Regions from separate parts of the Citrobacter telavivensis genome, predicted to be linked through region 3. Evidence: predicted binding sites of a transcription regulator. Region 3 holds the regulator's gene; each other region holds the start of a gene.
What was found. Region 3 encodes LexA, which represses DNA repair genes until DNA is damaged. Its sites were predicted from a motif close to TNCTGTATGTACATACAGNA; they were not measured.

Region 1 (6,090 bases), on a different contig from region 3:
CGGCTTCGCTATTTTGTTCACCAAACGTCATTGTGCCCAGCCCCAGTGTACTAACTTCAAGCGAGCTGTGGGGTATACGGTGATATTGCATAGCCGTTTCCTTTTTATAATCACGACATAAGGATTATAAAAATGGCTGAGGGAAGGGAAAAAGGGAAGAAAAATTGTTAAGGCCAGCAGCGTGGCTGACCTCAACCCTCAACGTTCAATGATCTGAGAAACCTCGTCACGGTTAATTTGCATGGCGTTGCCCTGCTGGTCGTGGTAGCTCACCAGACCGGTATCATCGTCAATCTCGGGTTTCCCGTCGGTCAGGATCATCCGACCATCTTTGGTCGCCATCACATAGTCGCTACTACAGCCGGAAACAGCAAAAGCCAGTCCAACTGCGGAAATTATCACTGCCCATTTTTTCATCCATTTATCCTCACGTGGCCTGCGTCTGATAATAGTCTAGTAATAACCTGACGTTATGGGCAGGAAAAGCAGGAAAATCTTAAACTGAGAGGGGAAAAGGAAAGAATTTCGCTCCCCACCGGGAGCGAAAAAGGCAATTACAACGGGTTTTTTTTGTTTCGCAACAGGTTCAGGCTCTCGACCGCAATCGAGAAGAACATGGCGAAATAGATGTAACCCTTCGGCACGTGAACATCGAAACTTTCCAGAATCAGGGTGAAGCCCACCAGAATCAGGAACGACAGCGCCAGCATCTTCACGGACGGGTGTCGGTCGACAAACTCGCCAATAGGACGTGCTGCAAACATCATTACGCCAACGGCAATCACCACCGCCGCCATCATAATGAACAGATGATCGGACAAACCGACCGCCGTGATCACCGAGTCCAGGCTGAAGATGATGTCGAGCAGCATGATTTGCACGATTGCTCCCAGGAAGGAGGTGACGCGCATGTTCATCCCTTCTTCTTCACCTTCAATGGATTCGTGGATCTCCTTACTCGCTTTCCAGATCAGGAACAATCCGCCGAGCAGAAGGATCAGGTCGCGGGCGGAAATGGCCTCACCAAACACGTCAAACAGCGGATTGGTCAGCCGGGTCACCCAAGCGATGGAGGCCAGCAGCGCCAGACGCATGATCATCGCCGCCGCAAGACCCAGACGTCGGGCATGTGCGCGTTGCGCAGTCGGGAGTTTTGCAACCACCAGAGAGAGGAAAATAATATTATCGATCCCAAGCACGATCTCCAGCAGCGTCAGCGTACCGAGCGCAAGCCAGGCGTTAGGATCGGTTATCCATGCAAATAACATTGAACAAAGTCCTGCCAAAAAAAAGAAGCGCTAATTATATGCTTCCGGGGCACCAGGCGAAAGTCTAACGCTGCTGTAACAAAAAGTGGCGTTCCAGCAGGGCGCGTGTGAAGTTCTTTTTCAGATAAAAACCACGCGGCAACGTCAGTATTGGCTCGCCCTGGGCGCCGATGGCCTCGGTGAGCGCTTTGGCGTTTGCCGCCTTTGGTCTCAGTTGTAAAAATTCGCCATGCCGGGCGGTAATGCGTTCAACCTGACCGAGCACAATCATGTCCATTAACTCTTCCCAGTCCAGACGCAACTGACGGTCTTCTTCTTCATCGGGACTCCACAGCACCGGCGAACCCACCCGCCGTTGTGCGAGGGGAATGCTGCGCTCGCCTTCCACCGGGATCCACAGCACTCGCTTCAGTTTGTGCCGCACGTGGCTGGTTTCCCACGTTACGCCACTGTTTCCCGTCAGCGGCGCGACGCAGACAAAGGTGGTTTCGAGCGGGCGCCCAAGGCTGTCCACAGGAATGGTTTTCAACTCAACGCCGAGTGCGGCGAAATCCTGCTCAGGCTTACTTCCGGCGCTGGCGCCCAGCCAGAGTTCCAGCAACACGCCGATCCAGCCTTTGTCCCGCTTGAGATCTTTCGGCGCAACAATGCCCGCCAGCGCAGCCAGTTCGCCTAACGAATAGCCCGAAAGCTGCTGCGCCTGCTGGAGCAGAAGGGCTTCAGATTCCGGCGGAAAGCGTAAAGGATGGAGTCCGGACATGGCGTCATACCTTAGGTGAAAAAATAAACAATGATTTTATACCGTGGAAAAGAAGTTTATCGTTTTCCACATGCGATATCCAATGCCATGATTTATATTGATTTTTAGTTTACGGCATCACGTGTTGCGCAACACCAGAATGGGTTTTCCATTTCTGGTCACTGAAAATAAACAGGATCTTACACCATGTTATCCACAGAAAGATGGGATAACTGTGAAAAACCCCGACTACTGTTTCCATTTACAGCCTTGACGTGCGACGAAAATCGAATTTTTACACAATTTGTGTTTAACTTATTGGCACAATCTGTGGATAAAGTCGGCGCTGTTCGATCTTTCATCAGCCTGAGGATCGTCAGTGTGATACTTGTCACTTTTTTGCCTGATAACAGGTGGGATGACCAAGTAACCTCATGAATATAAGAAAAGATTTTTTTCACCCTGTCGGCAGTTTATTCAAACTGTACCGGTTTTTCCCGGAGTAATTCCGTACTTCTTCACAACTCTATCCACAGAAAAGGTGAATAAAATCGCCCATATGGGTGAGTGTCTGTTTATAACTTTGTCTTTAACTGTGAGTTATTCAATTGTTATTAGATGCACACCGTCTTAACTCAGTGGTTTACCGTCTGTCAGGAGTGTGAAACAATCATTCTCATATAAGGTTTATATTGAGGTAGTCCGGTGATTGATGACGATGGCTACCGCCCAAATGTAGGTATCGTAATTTGTAATCGTCAGGGGCAGGTGATGTGGGCCCGGCGGTTTGGTCAGCACTCCTGGCAGTTCCCACAGGGTGGGATAAACCCAGGAGAATCAGCAGAACAGGCGATGTACCGGGAACTGTTTGAAGAAGTAGGGTTAAGCCGTAAAGATGTGCGAATCCTTGCCTCTACTCGCAACTGGTTGCGTTACAAGTTACCAAAACGTTTGGTGCGTTGGGATACAAAGCCGGTATGTATCGGCCAGAAACAAAAGTGGTTTCTTTTGCAGTTGATGAGCGGGGACGCGGAAATCAATATGCAAACCAGCAGCACTCCTGAGTTCGACGGCTGGCGTTGGGTAAGTTACTGGTACCCGGTCCGGCAAGTGGTTTCATTTAAACGCGATGTCTACCGCAGGGTGATGAAAGAGTTCGCAAGTGTTGTGATGGCGCTTCAGGAAACGACGCCGAAGCCGCAAAGTACACCTGCTTATCGACGTAAAAGAGGTTAAGCCACGCAAATTATGCTCACCCGCCTGCGCGAAATAGTCGAAAAGGTGGCCAGTGCTCCGCGTCTTAATGAAGCGCTGAATATTCTGGTTACTGACATCTGTCTTGCGATGGATACAGAGGTCTGCTCGGTTTATCTGGCCGATCATGACCGGCGTTGTTATTACCTCATGGCGACGCGGGGGCTTAAAAAACCGCGCGGTCGCACTGTCGCACTCGCGTTTGATGAAGGTATCGTCGGCCTGGTTGGCAGGCTGGCGGAACCTATCAACCTTGCCGATGCGCAAAAACATCCCAGTTTTAAATATATCCCCTCGGTAAAAGAAGAGCGCTTCCGTGCCTTCCTCGGGGTGCCGATCATTCAGCGTCGTCAACTGCTGGGCGTCCTCGTTGTACAGCAGCGTGAACTGCGCCAGTATGACGAAAGCGAAGAATCTTTCCTCGTGACGCTCGCCACGCAGATGGCGGCGATCCTGTCACAATCTCAGCTTACCGCCCTGTTCGGCCAGTATCGCCAGACGCGTATTCGTGCGTTACCGGCGGCACCGGGCGTGGCGATCGCAGAAGGCTGGCAGGACGCGACGCTGCCGCTGATGGAGCAGGTGTATCAGGCCTCGACGCTGGATCCTGCTCTGGAGCGTGAGCGCCTGACCGGTGCGCTGGAAGAGGCGGCAAATGAGTTTCGCCGTTACAGCAAGCGGTTTGCCGCAGGCGCGCAGAAAGAGACCGCTGCGATATTCGATCTCTATTCGCACCTGCTCTCCGACGCCCGACTGCGACGCGAACTGTTTACCGAAGTCGATAACGGTTCGGTGGCAGAGTGGGCGGTCAAAACGATCATCGAAAAGTTTGCCGAACAGTTTGCCGCGCTGAGCGACAACTACCTCAAAGAGCGTGCGGGCGATCTGCGTGCGCTGGGTCAGCGACTGCTGTTTCATCTTGATGATTCCGTACAAGGGCCAAATGCCTGGCCAGAACGCTTCGTGCTGGTGGCTGACGAACTCTCTGCCACGACGCTGGCGGAACTGCCGCAGGACCGACTGGCGGGTGTTGTGGTTCGCGACGGGGCGGCCAACTCCCATGCTGCCATTATGGTGCGTGCGTTGGGCATTCCCACCGTGATGGGGGCTGATATCCAGCCGTCTGTACTGCACCGGCGTACGCTGGTGGTGGATGGCTATCGCGGTGAGTTGCTGGTCGATCCTGAACCGGTATTGATCCAGGAATATCAGCGGCTTATCAGTGAAGAAAACGAGCTTAGCCGTCTGGCGGAAGATGACGTCAATTTACCTGCACAGCTGAAAAGCGGCGAGCGGGTCAAGGTCATGCTGAACGCGGGGCTCAGCCCGGAGCATGAAGAAAAGCTGGGCAGTCGTATCGACGGTATTGGCCTGTATCGCACCGAAATTCCCTTTATGCTGCAAAGCGGTTTTCCTTCTGAAGAGGAGCAAGTGGCGCAGTATCAGGGTATGTTGCAGATGTTTAACGACAAGCCAGTGACGCTACGAACGCTGGACGTTGGCGCGGACAAACAGTTGCCGTACATGCCGATCAGCGAGGAGAATCCCTGCCTGGGTTGGCGAGGGATCCGCATTACGCTCGACCAGCCAGAGATCTTCCTTGTCCAGGTCCGCGCCATGCTGCGCGCCAATGCGGCGACAGGCAACCTGAGTATTCTGCTGCCGATGGTAACCAGTATTGATGAGGTGGATGAAGCGCGCCGCCTGATTGAACGTGCCGGGCGTGAAGTGGAAGAGATGATCGGTTACGCGATCCCGAAACCGCGTATCGGCATCATGCTCGAAGTGCCGTCGATGGTCTTTATGCTGCCGAATCTGGCAAGTCGTATCGATTTTATCTCCGTCGGCACGAACGATCTGACTCAGTACGTGCTGGCAGTGGATCGCAACAATACGCGCGTCGCCAGCATCTACGACAGCCTGCATCCGGGGATGTTACGTGCGCTGTCGATGATTGCGCAGGAAGCCGAGCGCAGCGATATCGACCTGCGCGTGTGTGGCGAAATGGCGGGCGATCCGATGTGCGTGACCATCCTGATTGGGCTGGGTTTCCGCCATCTCTCAATGAACGGTCGCTCCGTGGCGCGCGTGAAATACCTGCTGCGCCGCATTGATTACGAAGAGGCAAAAACGCTTGCCCAGCGTAGCCTTGAGGCGCAACTGGCAACGGAAGTGCGCCATCAGGTGGCGGCGTTTATGGAGCGTCGCGGGATGGGTGGTCTGATCCGTGGAGGGATGTAAAAGCGCTATACAGATCTTTTACATCTTCTGCGCAGCCTCGTTAACCCCCTTATGCTATCATTCGCTCCTTTGGAGCGCCTGTAAGCAGTGGGTGCGCATATCGCTCGCTGAGTCTTTTCAGCGGAATAACAAGAACTTGTGGTGACAGATGACCAGTAGCTATCTGCATTTTCCGGAATTCGATCCGGTCATTTTCTCAATTGGGCCCGTTGCACTTCGTTGGTACGGCTTAATGTATCTGGTGGGCTTCATTTTCGCGATGTGGCTGGCGACGCGTCGTGCCAATCGCCCTGGCAGTGGCTGGACGAAGAATGAAGTCGAAAACTTACTCTATGCAGGTTTCCTCGGGGTCTTCCTCGGTGGGCGTATTGGCTACGTACTGTTCTATAACTTCCCGCTGTTCCTGGATAATCCGCTCTACCTGTTCCGCGTCTGGGACGGGGGCATGTCCTTCCACGGTGGCCTGATTGGCGTGATTCTGGTGATGATTATTTTCGCCAAACGCACGAAGCGCAGTTTCTTCCAGGTCTCTGATTTCATTGCTCCGCTGATCCCATTTGGCCTGGGTGCCGGGCGTCTGGGCAACTT
Region 2 (6,090 bases), on a different contig from region 3:
GTCATGACCGGTTCGTTAGGGAAGATTGCGTATGACGTGATGCTGATGGCGTCGAACGAGTTTGGCGAACTGTATGAACCGTTCGTAAAAGGACGCGGTGCGAGCAGCACCATGCCGCAAAAACGCAACCCTATCTCCAGCGAACTGATGCTGGCCTGTGCAAAAGGCGTTCGTCAACAGGCCGGACTGATGCTGGATGCGATGGTTCAGGATCTGGAACGCGCGACCGGGCCGTGGCATGCGGAGTGGATTGCGATCCCGGAAAGTTTCGTGCTGAGCGCAGGCGCGCTGCATCAGGCCAACTTTATGCTGGCGGGACTGGAGGTCGATGAAGCGGCGATGCTGCGCAATCTGGGAATGACCAATGGACTGATTGTGGCAGAAGCCGTGATGATGGGACTGGCTCCGTACATCGGTCGCCAGGATGCCCACGATGTCGTCTATGACGCCTGTCGTATCGTCAATGAGAAGGGCGGTCACCTGGCAGACGTGCTGAACGCTATGCCGACAGTTGCACAGCGACTGGATCCGCAACTGATTCACCAACTGACCGATCCGGCAAATTACCTGGGAATGGCGCCTGAAATGGTCGATCAGGTGCTGGCCAAGTATCAGTCACGGAAATGAACGTTCTCGTGTTAACGGAATAAGGATATTGCTATGTCTACGAATTCTGTCGCGGGAAAGAAAGTTATCTCATTTCTGATCCCGCTGGTGATTGGCGCCGTCATTTGGTTTATTCCCGTCCCTGACGGGCTAACGCCGGCGGCCTGGCATATGTTTGCGATTTTTGCCGCGACCATTGCGGCTATCCTGACCCAACCGCTCCCTTCGGGGGCGGTCATGCTGATTGCGCTTTGCGTGGTTATCTTTAGTAAAACCTTGACCGAGGCAAAGGCGCTGTCGGGCTTTGCCTCTGGCACTGTGTGGCTGATTTTCTGCGCCTACGTGCTCTCGCTGGGATTTGTGACCTCCGGACTGGGGAAACGCATTGCTTATAAAATGCTGTCGCTGTTTGGTGGAAGCAGTCTGGGAATTGCCTATTCGCTCGGCGTTTCCGACCTGATTATGGCTCCGGCAATGCCTTCCGTGACGGCGCGTTCTGGCGGGATTATTTTCCCCATCGCCCGTTCAATCAACGACGTACTCGGCTCGGCACCCGGCGCGACCGGTAAGCGGATTGGTGATTTCTTAACGATGGTCTGCTTTCAGTTCACGCCGATCACCGGGGCGATATTTTTGACGGGGATGGCGGCAAACCCGCTGGTAGCAAGCCTGGCAAAATCCACGCTGGGTCTGGATATCACCTGGGGCGGATGGTTTATTTCCGCCGTAGTACCGGCGATGGTCTGCTTTTGCCTGATGCCGCTGCTGGTCTACAAGCTGCTGGATCCGGAACTGAAGCACACTCCGGAAGCCAAAGCGATGGGCAAACAGTCGCTCAGCGAACTGGGCGGAATGAGCAGTAATGAGAAAAAAGTGGCGGTAGGCTTTGTGCTGGCGCTGGTGGGCTGGGGAACCAGCCTGATAACCGGGATCTCCGCGACGTCGGTCGGGCTGGGTCTGGCGGCCTATTTGTTTGCGACCGGCGCGGTAAGCTGGAAAAGTCTCCTTAATGACCATGCCGCGTGGGATACGGTAATCTGGTTTAGCGTGATCATCAGCCTGGCGACGGGTCTGGCGGATCTGGGATTCATCAAATGGATGACGGTGAAGTTGGGCAGCGGGATTCAGGGATTCGGCGCGATGGAAGCCTTTATCGTGCTCGGGGTCCTGTATATCTATGTCCACTATCTGTTTGCCACCGCCACGGGGCACGTTGCCGCGCTGTACGCGCCGTTTGCCGCAACGGCGATTGCGGCCGGAGCGCCGCCGATGATGGTGGCAATCTGCTTCGGTATCTTCAGTAACCTGATGTGGGGGAACACGGAGTACGGTGGTGGACCCGGCCCTATCTACTTTGCGCAAGGCTATTTCGAGCGACCGCGGTTTTACCGAATCAACCTGTGCGTGGTGACGTTTAATGTGATCATCATCTTCGCGGTTGGGATGCTGTGGTGGAAGCTGCTGGGTTACTATTAAGTCGCAGCGCAGCTGCCTGATGGCGCTGCGCTTATCAGGCCTACGCGCTTATCCGGCCCGGAGTATGCTTAAACGTAGGCCGGATAAGGCGCAAGCCGCCATCCGGCACTTCGCCCCCGAGTTGCGAAGCGCTTTCCAGAACCGGCAAAAAAGGTACGTTCCAGGCCTGAAATGTGCCACAATAGTGGCTGTTTATACAGTATTTCAGGTTTTCTCATGGCATTAACCGCTGCGCTCAAAGCGCAAATCGCCGCCTGGTATAAGGCGCTTCAGGAACAGATCCCCGACTTTATCCCCCGTGCGCCGCAGCGGCAGATGATTGCCGATGTCGCGAAAACGCTGACCGGAGAAGAAGGGCGTCATCTGGCGATTGAAGCGCCCACCGGGGTGGGGAAAACCCTGTCTTATCTCATTCCCGGTATTGCCATTGCGCGGGAAGAGCAAAAAACGCTGGTGGTCAGTACCGCCAACGTGGCGTTGCAGGATCAGATTTACAGTAAAGATCTGCCATTACTGCGCAAAATCATTCCCGATCTTCGCTTTACCGCCGCGTTTGGTCGCGGTCGCTATGTGTGCCCGCGAAATCTGACGGCGCTGGCCAGTACTGAACCCACGCAGCAGGATCTGCTCGCGTTTCTTGATGATGAACTCACGGCGAACAACCAGGAAGAACAGAAGCGCTGTGCAAAGTTGAAAGACGCCCTCGACAGCTACAAGTGGGACGGCCTGCGCGATCATACGGATATCGCCATTGATGACGACCTCTGGCGGCGATTGAGCACCGACAAAGCCAGCTGCCTGAACCGCAACTGTCATTACTATCGTGAGTGCCCGTTCTTTGTGGCGCGTCGTGAGATTCAGGAAGCGGAAGTGGTGGTGGCAAACCATGCGCTGGTGATGGCAGCGATGGAAAGTGAAGCGGTGCTGCCGGACCCGAAAAACCTGCTGCTGGTGCTGGATGAAGGCCATCATCTGCCGGACGTCGCCCGCGATGCGCTGGAAATGAGTGCCGAAATCACCGCACCCTGGTATCGCCTGCAGCTGGATCTGTTCAGCAAACTGGTGGCGACCTGCATGGAGCAGTTTCGTCCCAAAACCACGCCGCCGCTGGCGAATCCGGAGCGTCTGAACGCCCATTGCGAAGAGTTGTATGAGCTTATCGCCTCGCTTAATAGCATTCTCAATCTGTACATGCCCGCCGGGCAGGAGGCGGAACATCGCTTTGCGATGGGAACACTGCCGGATGAAGTGATGGAGATTTGCCAGCGTCTGGCGAAGCTCACCGAAACGCTGCGCGGTCTGGCGGAGCTATTTTTAAACGATCTCAGCGAGAAAACCGGCAGCCACGATGTTGTGCGCCTGCACCGGGCTATTTTGCAGATGAACCGTGCGCTGGGGATGTTTGAGGCACAAAGCAAACTGTGGCGGCTGGCCTCACTGGCCCAGTCGTCCGGTGCGCCGGTGTCGAAATGGACGACGCGCGATGTGCGCGACGGGCAGCCTCACGTCTGGTTTCACTGTGTGGGGATCCGCGTGAGCGATCAGCTGGAGCGGCTACTCTGGCGCAGCGTGCCGCATATTATCGTCACCTCCGCCACGCTGCGTTCGCTTAACAGTTTTTCACGCCTGCAGGAGATGAGCGGTCTGAAGGAGAAAGCCGGAGACCGTTTTGTCGCGCTTGATTCGCCGTTTAACCACGTCGAACAGGGCAAAATCATTATTCCGCAGATGCGCTATGAGCCGCTAATTGATACCGAAGAGCAGCATATCGCGGAAATGGCTGCCTATTTTCGCGAACAGCTGGAAAGCAAAAAGCACACCGGCATGCTGGTATTGTTTGCCAGCGGACGGGCAATGCAGCGATTTCTGGAACACGTCACCGATTTGCGTCTGCTGTTGCTGGTCCAGGGTGACCAGCCGCGCTATCGGTTGGTGGAGTTGCACCGTAAGCGGGTGGAGAACGGCGAGCGTAGCGTGTTGATTGGGCTGCAATCTTTCGCCGAGGGGCTGGATCTGAAAGGGGATTTGCTCAGCCAGGTGCATATTCATAAAATAGCGTTCCCGCCCATTGACAGCCCGGTGGTGATCACCGAAGGCGAATGGCTCAAAAGCCTCAATCGCTATCCGTTTGAGGTGCAAAGCCTGCCCGCCGCCTCGTTTAATCTCATTCAGCAGGTGGGACGCCTGATCCGTAGCCACGGGTGCTGGGGAGAAGTGGTGATTTATGACAAACGGCTACTTACCAAAAACTATGGTCAGCGGCTGCTGAACGCGCTGCCGGTATTCCCAATTGAACAACCGGAAGTACCGGAAGTGAAAAAAAAACCGACAAAACTCGCCGCCGGGCGTAAAAAAAGCCTCCGTGCTAAGGGGCGCGGTCCTACTGGTAAATAAAGGTCACCTGAACCACGCTTGCGAATGTCCCGCCGCTGACCGGCATTGACGTTGCGTAGTAGCGGGCGGCCAGCGGGAAATCCGCCGTATGATCGTTTGGGTTGATTAACACGCTGAAGCTTGAGTGCGGTGCCAGCGCTATCTGATCCTGGGGATCGGCGAGCTCCAGCGCTAACCCTTTTGCCGTACCGGCATTGGCGAATTTCGTCGGATGGGTGCTGTCCGGCTGGCCGTGAAAGGTGGCGGTGGCTAGTACAGCGGTCGTCGGACATTTCGACAGCGTCAGATCAAACGTTTTCCATTTGCCGGTATCGCCCACCTCTTTAAAATCACTTGAGTTTGCCTTACCCAGACTCACCGTTAAATCCTGGCTGGCGCTGTCTACCTGGCAGGCGTTCGCGTAAATATTTCCGCGAATATTGATCTGGACTTCTTCCGCCTGGGACTGGCAAGTCAGTCCCAGCAGCAAAACGGCCAAAAACATTTTCATTTATAGGCCACCGTGATGGTTGCGACGGTGTTAGCCGTCCCCGGCGAAATGTCCGCGCTGGTTTGTTCGTAAGAGACGCTGAAGGGGTATTGCGACTGAATATTCGCATGTGTGATGAACGTGTTCATATATTGTTCAAAAACAGGTACCTGACCGTTGAAGAGCATTTTCACGCCCACACCCGTGGCGACGCCGCTTTCCGGAGTGAGCTTAATGACACCGGGATAATTCGTTTCATAGCCGTTGGCGCTGGCGATCATCATTTCCGGCTGTACGTCCTGATCGCAGAGCATGCCAATATTGAAAACCGACTGGGATACTAAAGTGCCTGGACCGGTAAAGCGGCTCAGCGGAACATCTCCGAGCGTGACGGTCAGGGATGCGGGCGATACGGCGCAGGTCACCGCTTTGACCTGGACATCACCAGAATATGAAATGGTGTTCGGGCTGTCTAAGCCTTCAACATGCCCAACGCCAAGGTTGAATTGCGTATTGCTGCTTGTGAGTGAGCCGGCGGCCACTGTTTCGCTGGTTTTCACCAGCTCCAGTGAGACATCAAAGCTAAACGGGTATGAACCGTCGCTGTTCTTCGTAGAAGACACCTGGCCTATGGGGTCATTATCAGAGCAGTACTGATCTGCCGCCCCTACTACGCGTTGCCCCTTATCGTTTCTGAGCGACACCCCCACTCCGGTAACCCCCGACGCATAGACGCCAGGGATGCCGGGAACCTCTTTACCGAAGCCGTTGTAGCAGACAATGATAGGCTGACCCGCGTCTTCGTCCACATAGCAGTCCCCCGATATGTGAACTGAACGTTCTGTTCCCGAAATCGTTGCGCCTACGGGCAGGCTGGTAGACACGGAGACAGACGTTAACGACAACAGCGCGGGTATATTCGGCGACATACAGTTGGCCTTCGCGTGCGGCATAAAGAGCACAGCCGTAGCCAGTACCAAAAGTAAAAATAATTGTTTTGCTATCTGCATAATGTTCAGTCCGGTGTTCATCAGTGACACTGCGCGGCAGCGTTTATAATGTGGGTATTGTCCTTTTCTTTCGTCAGGGCGTAATCGGCGACGCAATGTTCGCTTGACTCCTTGCCCCAGGAGACGAGCAGTTGT
Region 3 (6,090 bases):
TTCTTACTCCATGCGATCCGAGGTGCCCAATGGAAAAGACCACAACGCAAGAGTTGCTGGCGCAAGCTGAAAAACTGTGCGCGCAACGCAATGTGCGCCTGACCCCACAGCGCCTCGAAGTGTTGCGTCTGATGAGCCTGCAGGAAGGCGCGATTAGCGCTTACGATCTGCTCGACCTGCTGCGTGAATCCGAACCGCAGGCCAAGCCGCCAACGGTCTATCGCGCCCTCGATTTTCTGCTTGAACAAGGGTTTGTGCATAAAGTCGAATCCACCAACAGCTACGTGTTGTGCTACCTGTTCGATCAGCCGACCCATACTTCCGCCATGTTTATCTGTGACCGCTGCGGCGCGGTGAAGGAAGAGTGTGCGGAAGGCGTGGAAGACATTATGCATACGCTGGCAGCGAAGATGGGATTTGCCCTGCGCCACAATGTCATTGAAGCACACGGATTATGTTCAGCCTGCGTGGAAGTAGAAGCCTGTCGTCATCCTGGCGAGTGCCAGCACGACCATTCGATTCAGGTTAAAAAGAAGCCCCGTTAAGGGCGTGGGCGGCACGCGATGCCGCCCGAAGCAAACAGAGGGGTGTACATCCTTGTACTCACGGGTAAGAGGGGGGATTACCAGCGATAGTCGTTGCGTTTTTCCCAGCTATCGACCTCTTTCTCCGCCTGGTCTTTCGCGTAACCATAACGTTCCTGGATTTTACCCACCAGCTGATCACGCTTACCTTCAATGACCGTCATATCGTCATCGGTCAGTTTGCCCCACTGCTCTTTCACTTTACCTTTGAACTGTTTCCAGTTACCGCCGACTTCGTCTTTATTCATCATAACGTCCTCTTTATTAGGCTGTGAATAGTGAGAGTAAACCGCCCAACTGCGTTCGTTTTCTGCTGGACGTGAGATTAAGTGTAGTCATAGATTCTGGGTTAAATTCACTATTCAGAATCTTTAACCATTACGAGACAGCAAACCAGGTTCCGTTTCGCCAGTGACGCCGCCAGATCCAGGCTAATGACAGCCCACGCAGCGCCAGAAATACCGCCAACGCCAGCCATAAACCGTGATTACCCAACACGGGTAGCGCGAATAGCGTCAGCGCAAACCCGGCGGCGGCCACCGCCATGCTGTTGCGCATTTCAGCCGCCCGCGTTGCGCCGATAAACATGCCATCCAGCAGATAGCACCAGACGCCGACCAGAGGCAAAATCGCCTGCCAGAGCAGGTAGCGATCGGCCAGTTGTTGGATTTGCGGTAGTGATGTCAGCAGCGCAACGATCGGTTCGCCGGCGAGTAAATAAACCAGTGAAAACAGCAGCGCGACGATACCAGACTGACGGCACGCGGCACGCCAGACTTCCAGTAACTGACTGCCGTCGCGGGCACCATAGGCCTGACCGGAATGCGCCTCCACGGCGTAAGCAAAGCCATCCAGCGCATAGGCCGTAAACGTCAGCAGCGTCATCAATACGGCGTTAACGGCGATGATATCGCTGCCCAGTCTGGCCCCCAGCACGGTGATAGCGCCAAAGCAGAGTTGCAGCAGCAGTGAACGCAGCATGATGTCGCGATTGAGCGCCAGAAGACGACGAATGTTTCCCCGCCAGGCCTGTTTGAGCATAACGAGGGAGACGCCACGCAGGTGCAACACCTTGCGCACCATCAGCAAACCGATCAGCAGCGTCGCATATTCCGCGATCACCGTCGCCAGCGCGGCCCCTTGCACGTTCATGTGCAACCCCATCACCAGCCAGAGGTCGAGCACAATATTCAGGATATTGCCGACAATCAGCAGGATCACCGGCGCACGCGCGTACTGTACGCCCAGTAACCAACCGAGCAGTACCAAATTCGCCAGCGATGCCGGGGCGCTCAGCCAGCGAATGGCCAGAAACCGTCTTGCCTGTTCCAGCACCGCTTCGCTACCACCCACAATGTGCAGCGCCAGATCGATAATCGGTGTACGAAAGAGCGCAATCACTGCCCCTGCGCCCAACGCCAGGATCAGCGGTTGCACCAGAGCCCGCGCCAGCGCCTGAGGATTCTTCGCACCGAACGCCTGCGCCGTCAACCCGGTCGTGCTCATGCGTAAAAAGAGCAGGAGCATGAACAGAAAACTGGTTGCCGTCGCCCCCACCGCCACCCCGCCGAGATACACGGGGCTGTCCAGGTGACCAATGACCGCCGTATCCACCAGTCCCAACAGCGGAACGGTGATATTGGAGAAAATCATCGGTAAGGCGAGACGCCAGAGCGCTTTGTCAGCAGAAGCAAAAAACGGCATGGAGCGAGCCTGAGAAGAGGTTATAACGAGAGTGGTGAGAGTGCCGGATGGCGGCGTAAACGCCTCATCCGGCCTACAGGAATACTACAGCCATTCACCGTTACGGATGACGCCAACGGCCAATCCTTCGATGGTGAAATTCTGTTCGCGAAGGTCAACCAGGATAGGTTTAAATTCGCTGTTTTCAGGCAGCAACTCAACTTTGTTGCCCTGTTTTTTCAAGCGTTTGACCGTCACTTCGTCGTCGATACGCGCCACAACCACCTGGCCATTACGCACATCCTGGGTTTTGTGTACCGCCAACAAATCGCCATCCATAATGCCGATATCTTTCATCGACATTCCGCTGACGCGCAGCAGGAAATCGGCATTCGGCTTAAACAAAGACGGATCCACCTGATAATGGCCTTCAATGTGCTGCTGCGCCAGCAAGGGTTCGCCCGCCGCAACACGACCGATGAGTGGTAAACCCTCTTCTTCTTCCTGCAGCAGTCGAATGCCGCGAGAAGCGCCGGAGACGATTTCAATTGCTCCTTTACGCGCCAGCGCTTTCAGGTGTTCTTCAGCCGCGTTTGGGGAACGGAACCCCAAACGCTGTGCGATCTCTGCACGCGTCGGTGGCATACCTGTCTGGCTGATGTGATCCCGAATGAGATCAAACACCTCTTGTTGCCTGGCCGTTAACGCTTTCATTCCGCCCCCTGGGTGTATATACAGTTATGCTGTGAGTATATACAGCTAAAGGTGATTTTGGAACCACAAACTGCACATTCAACAGCAGATTTAACTTGTTATGGAATCAGGGTCGAAAAAACCTTAGCGAAAATGTGTCCACAGCAGGATGCCCCAGGTGATCAGCGCCACAATGATAGAGAGCAGCACCGCCGCCGAGCCCATATCTTTTGCGCGACCAGAGAGTTCGTGATAGTCAGAACCAATACGGTCCACCACGGCCTCGATGGCGCTGTTCAGGATTTCAACAATCATGACCAGCATGACGGAGCCAATCAACAGCACGCGCGTAATGGCATCCACATCCAGCCAACAGGCGATAGCCACGGCCAGCAAAACCGCCACGCTCTCCTGACGGAACGCGGCCTCGTTAATCCACGCGGCGCGAAAACCTTTCCAGGAATAGCCTGCGGCTTTGATAATTCGGGTGAATCCAGTGGTATTATTAGCCATTAAAAGAACCTTTTTGCATTATTGGCGTCAATGACATTGTCTTGTTAACTCATGTGATTCGAGTTAAGGCAACGCGGCGCGAAGTATGACGGGATACACCAGAAATTCACATGACTTTCTGATATCCTTGCAACGCAATTGCATTATTAACCAGAGGCTTTACATCGTTTATGTCCGGCTGGCCACGAATTTACTACAAAATCCTGAATTTACCATTAAGCGTACTGGTAAAAAGCAAGTCTATTCCGGCAGATCCTGCCCCGGAGTTAGGACTCGATACCTCTCGTCCAATTATGTACGTTTTACCGTACAACTCCAAAGCGGACTTGCTGACGCTGCGCGCGCAATGCCTGGCGCACGATCTCCCCGACCCATTAGAGCCGCTGGAGATCGATGGCACGCAGTTACCGCGCTATGTGTTCATTCACGGCGGACCGCGGGTGTTCACCTATTACACGCCGAAAGAAGAGTCCATTAAGCTGTTCCATAACTATCTCGACCTGCATCGCAGCAATCCGGATCTGGATGTGCAAATGGTGCCGGTGTCGGTGATGTTTGGACGCTCACCGGGTCGCGAGAAGGGTGAGGTTAACCCGCCGCTGCGTATGCTTAACGGCATCCAGAAATTCGTTGCCGTCTCCTGGCTGGGTCGCGACAGCTTTGTCCGTTTCTCTCCTTCCGTCTCCCTGCGCCGCATGGCCGATGAGCACGGCACGGATAAAATCATTGCGCAGAAACTGGCACGCGTGGCGCGTATGCACTTTGCCCGTCAGCGACTGGCTGCTGTGGGGCCACGTCTGCCTGCACGTCAGGATCTCTTCAACAAGCTGCTGGCGTCCAAAGCGATTGCCCGCGCGGTAGAAGATGAAGCGCGCAGCAAGAAAATCTCCCATGAAAAGGCGCAGCAAAACGCGATTGCGCTGATGGAAGAGATCGCCGCCAACTTCTCATACGAGATGATTCGCCTGACTGACCGTATCCTGGGCTTCACCTGGAACCGGCTCTATCAGGGGATTAACGTTCACAACGCTGAGCGCGTGCGCCAGCTGGCGCACGACGGGCACGAAATTGTCTATGTTCCCTGCCACCGCAGCCACATGGACTATCTGTTGCTCTCTTACGTGCTCTACCACCAGGGGCTGGTGCCGCCGCATATTGCCGCGGGTATCAACCTGAACTTCTGGCCGGCAGGCCCGATCTTCCGCCGCCTGGGCGCGTTCTTCATTCGTCGTACCTTTAAGGGCAATAAGCTCTATTCCACCGTCTTCCGTGAGTATCTGGGCGAACTGTTCAGCCGCGGCTACTCGGTTGAATACTTTGTCGAAGGCGGTCGTTCCCGTACCGGTCGTCTGCTGGATCCGAAAACCGGCACGCTGTCGATGACTATCCAGGCGATGCTGCGCGGTGGCACCCGTCCGATCACCCTGGTGCCGATTTACATCGGTTACGAACACGTGATGGAAGTGGGAACCTATGCCAAAGAGCTGCGCGGGGCAACCAAAGAGAAAGAGAGTCTGCCGCAGATGCTGCGTGGCTTGAGCAAGCTGCGTAATCTCGGTCAGGGCTACGTGAACTTTGGCGAGCCGATGCCGTTGATGACATACCTGAATCACCACGTGCCGGAGTGGCGCGAGTCTATCGATCCCATCGAAGCCGTGCGTCCAGCCTGGCTGACGCCAACGGTGAACGGGATTGCGGCAGAGCTGATGGTGCGTATTAACAACGCGGGTGCGGCAAACGCCATGAACCTGTGCTGCACCGCGCTGCTAGCTTCTCGTCAGCGTTCGCTGACCCGCGAGCAACTGACCGAGCAGCTCAACTGTTATCTGGATCTGATGCGCAATGTGCCGTATTCCTCTGATTCGACCGTACCGTCTGTCAGCGCCGACGATCTTATCGATCACGCGTTGCAGATGAACAAGTTCGAAGTCGAGAAGGATACCATTGGCGATATCATCATTCTGCCGCGCGAGCAGGCGGTGCTGATGACCTACTATCGCAATAACATCGCGCATATGCTGGTGTTGCCTTCACTGATGGCGGCGATCGTCACCCAGCATCGTCATATTTCCCGCGAAGCGCTGCTGCAACACGTTGACGTGCTCTACCCGATGCTGAAAGCCGAACTGTTCCTGCGCTGGGAGCGTGATGAACTGGCAGGCGTGATTGACGCGCTGACGGCTGAAATGCAGCGTCAGGGGCTGATTACCGTTCAGGACGACGAGTTGCATATCAACCCGGCCCACTCCCGCACGCTGCAACTGCTGGCGGCGGGCGCGCGCGAAACGCTGCAACGCTATGCCATCACCTTCTGGCTGCTGAGCGCCAACCCGTCTATCAACCGCGGGACGCTGGAGAAAGAAAGCCGCACCGTGGCGCAGCGTTTGTCCGTGCTGCACGGTATCAACGCACCGGAATTCTTCGACAAGGCGGTGTTCAGCTCACTGGTGCTGACCCTGCGTGACGAGGGTTACATCAGCGATACCGGCGATGCGGAACCGGGCGAAACGATGAAGGTGTATCAGATGCTGGCGGAGCTCATCACGTCGGATGTGCGCCTGACGATTGAGAGCGCAACACAAGGCGAGTAATACATAGAAAAGCCGGTCGAGATGAC

Region 1: the regulator LexA is predicted to act here: its motif matches at 2,258-2,277, upstream of mutH (DNA mismatch repair endonuclease MutH).
Region 2: the regulator LexA is predicted to act here: its motif matches at 2,265-2,284, upstream of dinG (ATP-dependent DNA helicase DinG).

What each region holds. Positions count from the first base shown of each region.
Region 1 covers NZ_JBGUBF010000002.1:549,100-555,189, forward strand. The annotation lists gene ACERJC_RS13670 (NADP(H)-dependent aldo-keto reductase) at 1-91, opposite strand, end outside; gene ygdR (lipoprotein YgdR) at 199-417, opposite strand; gene ACERJC_RS13680 (TerC family protein) at 555-1,268, opposite strand; gene mutH (DNA mismatch repair endonuclease MutH) at 1,333-2,028, opposite strand; gene rppH (RNA pyrophosphohydrolase) at 2,713-3,243, shown strand; gene ptsP (phosphoenolpyruvate--protein phosphotransferase) at 3,256-5,502, shown strand; gene lgt (prolipoprotein diacylglyceryl transferase) at 5,651-6,090, shown strand, end outside.
Region 2 covers NZ_JBGUBF010000001.1:592,298-598,387, forward strand. The annotation lists gene pcaB (3-carboxy-cis,cis-muconate cycloisomerase) at 1-627, shown strand, start outside; gene ACERJC_RS02770 (DASS family sodium-coupled anion symporter) at 661-2,082, shown strand; gene dinG (ATP-dependent DNA helicase DinG) at 2,299-4,476, shown strand; gene ACERJC_RS02780 (fimbrial protein) at 4,463-4,966, opposite strand; gene ACERJC_RS02785 (fimbrial protein) at 4,963-5,874, opposite strand; gene ACERJC_RS02790 (fimbria/pilus outer membrane usher protein) at 5,976-6,090, opposite strand, start outside.
Region 3 covers NZ_JBGUBF010000006.1:62,289-68,378, reverse strand. The annotation lists gene zur (zinc uptake transcriptional repressor Zur) at 30-545, shown strand; gene ACERJC_RS20260 (CsbD family protein) at 623-832, opposite strand; gene dinF (MATE family efflux transporter DinF) at 963-2,288, opposite strand; gene lexA (transcriptional repressor LexA) at 2,373-2,981, opposite strand; gene ACERJC_RS20245 (diacylglycerol kinase) at 3,105-3,473, opposite strand; gene plsB (glycerol-3-phosphate 1-O-acyltransferase PlsB) at 3,644-6,064, shown strand.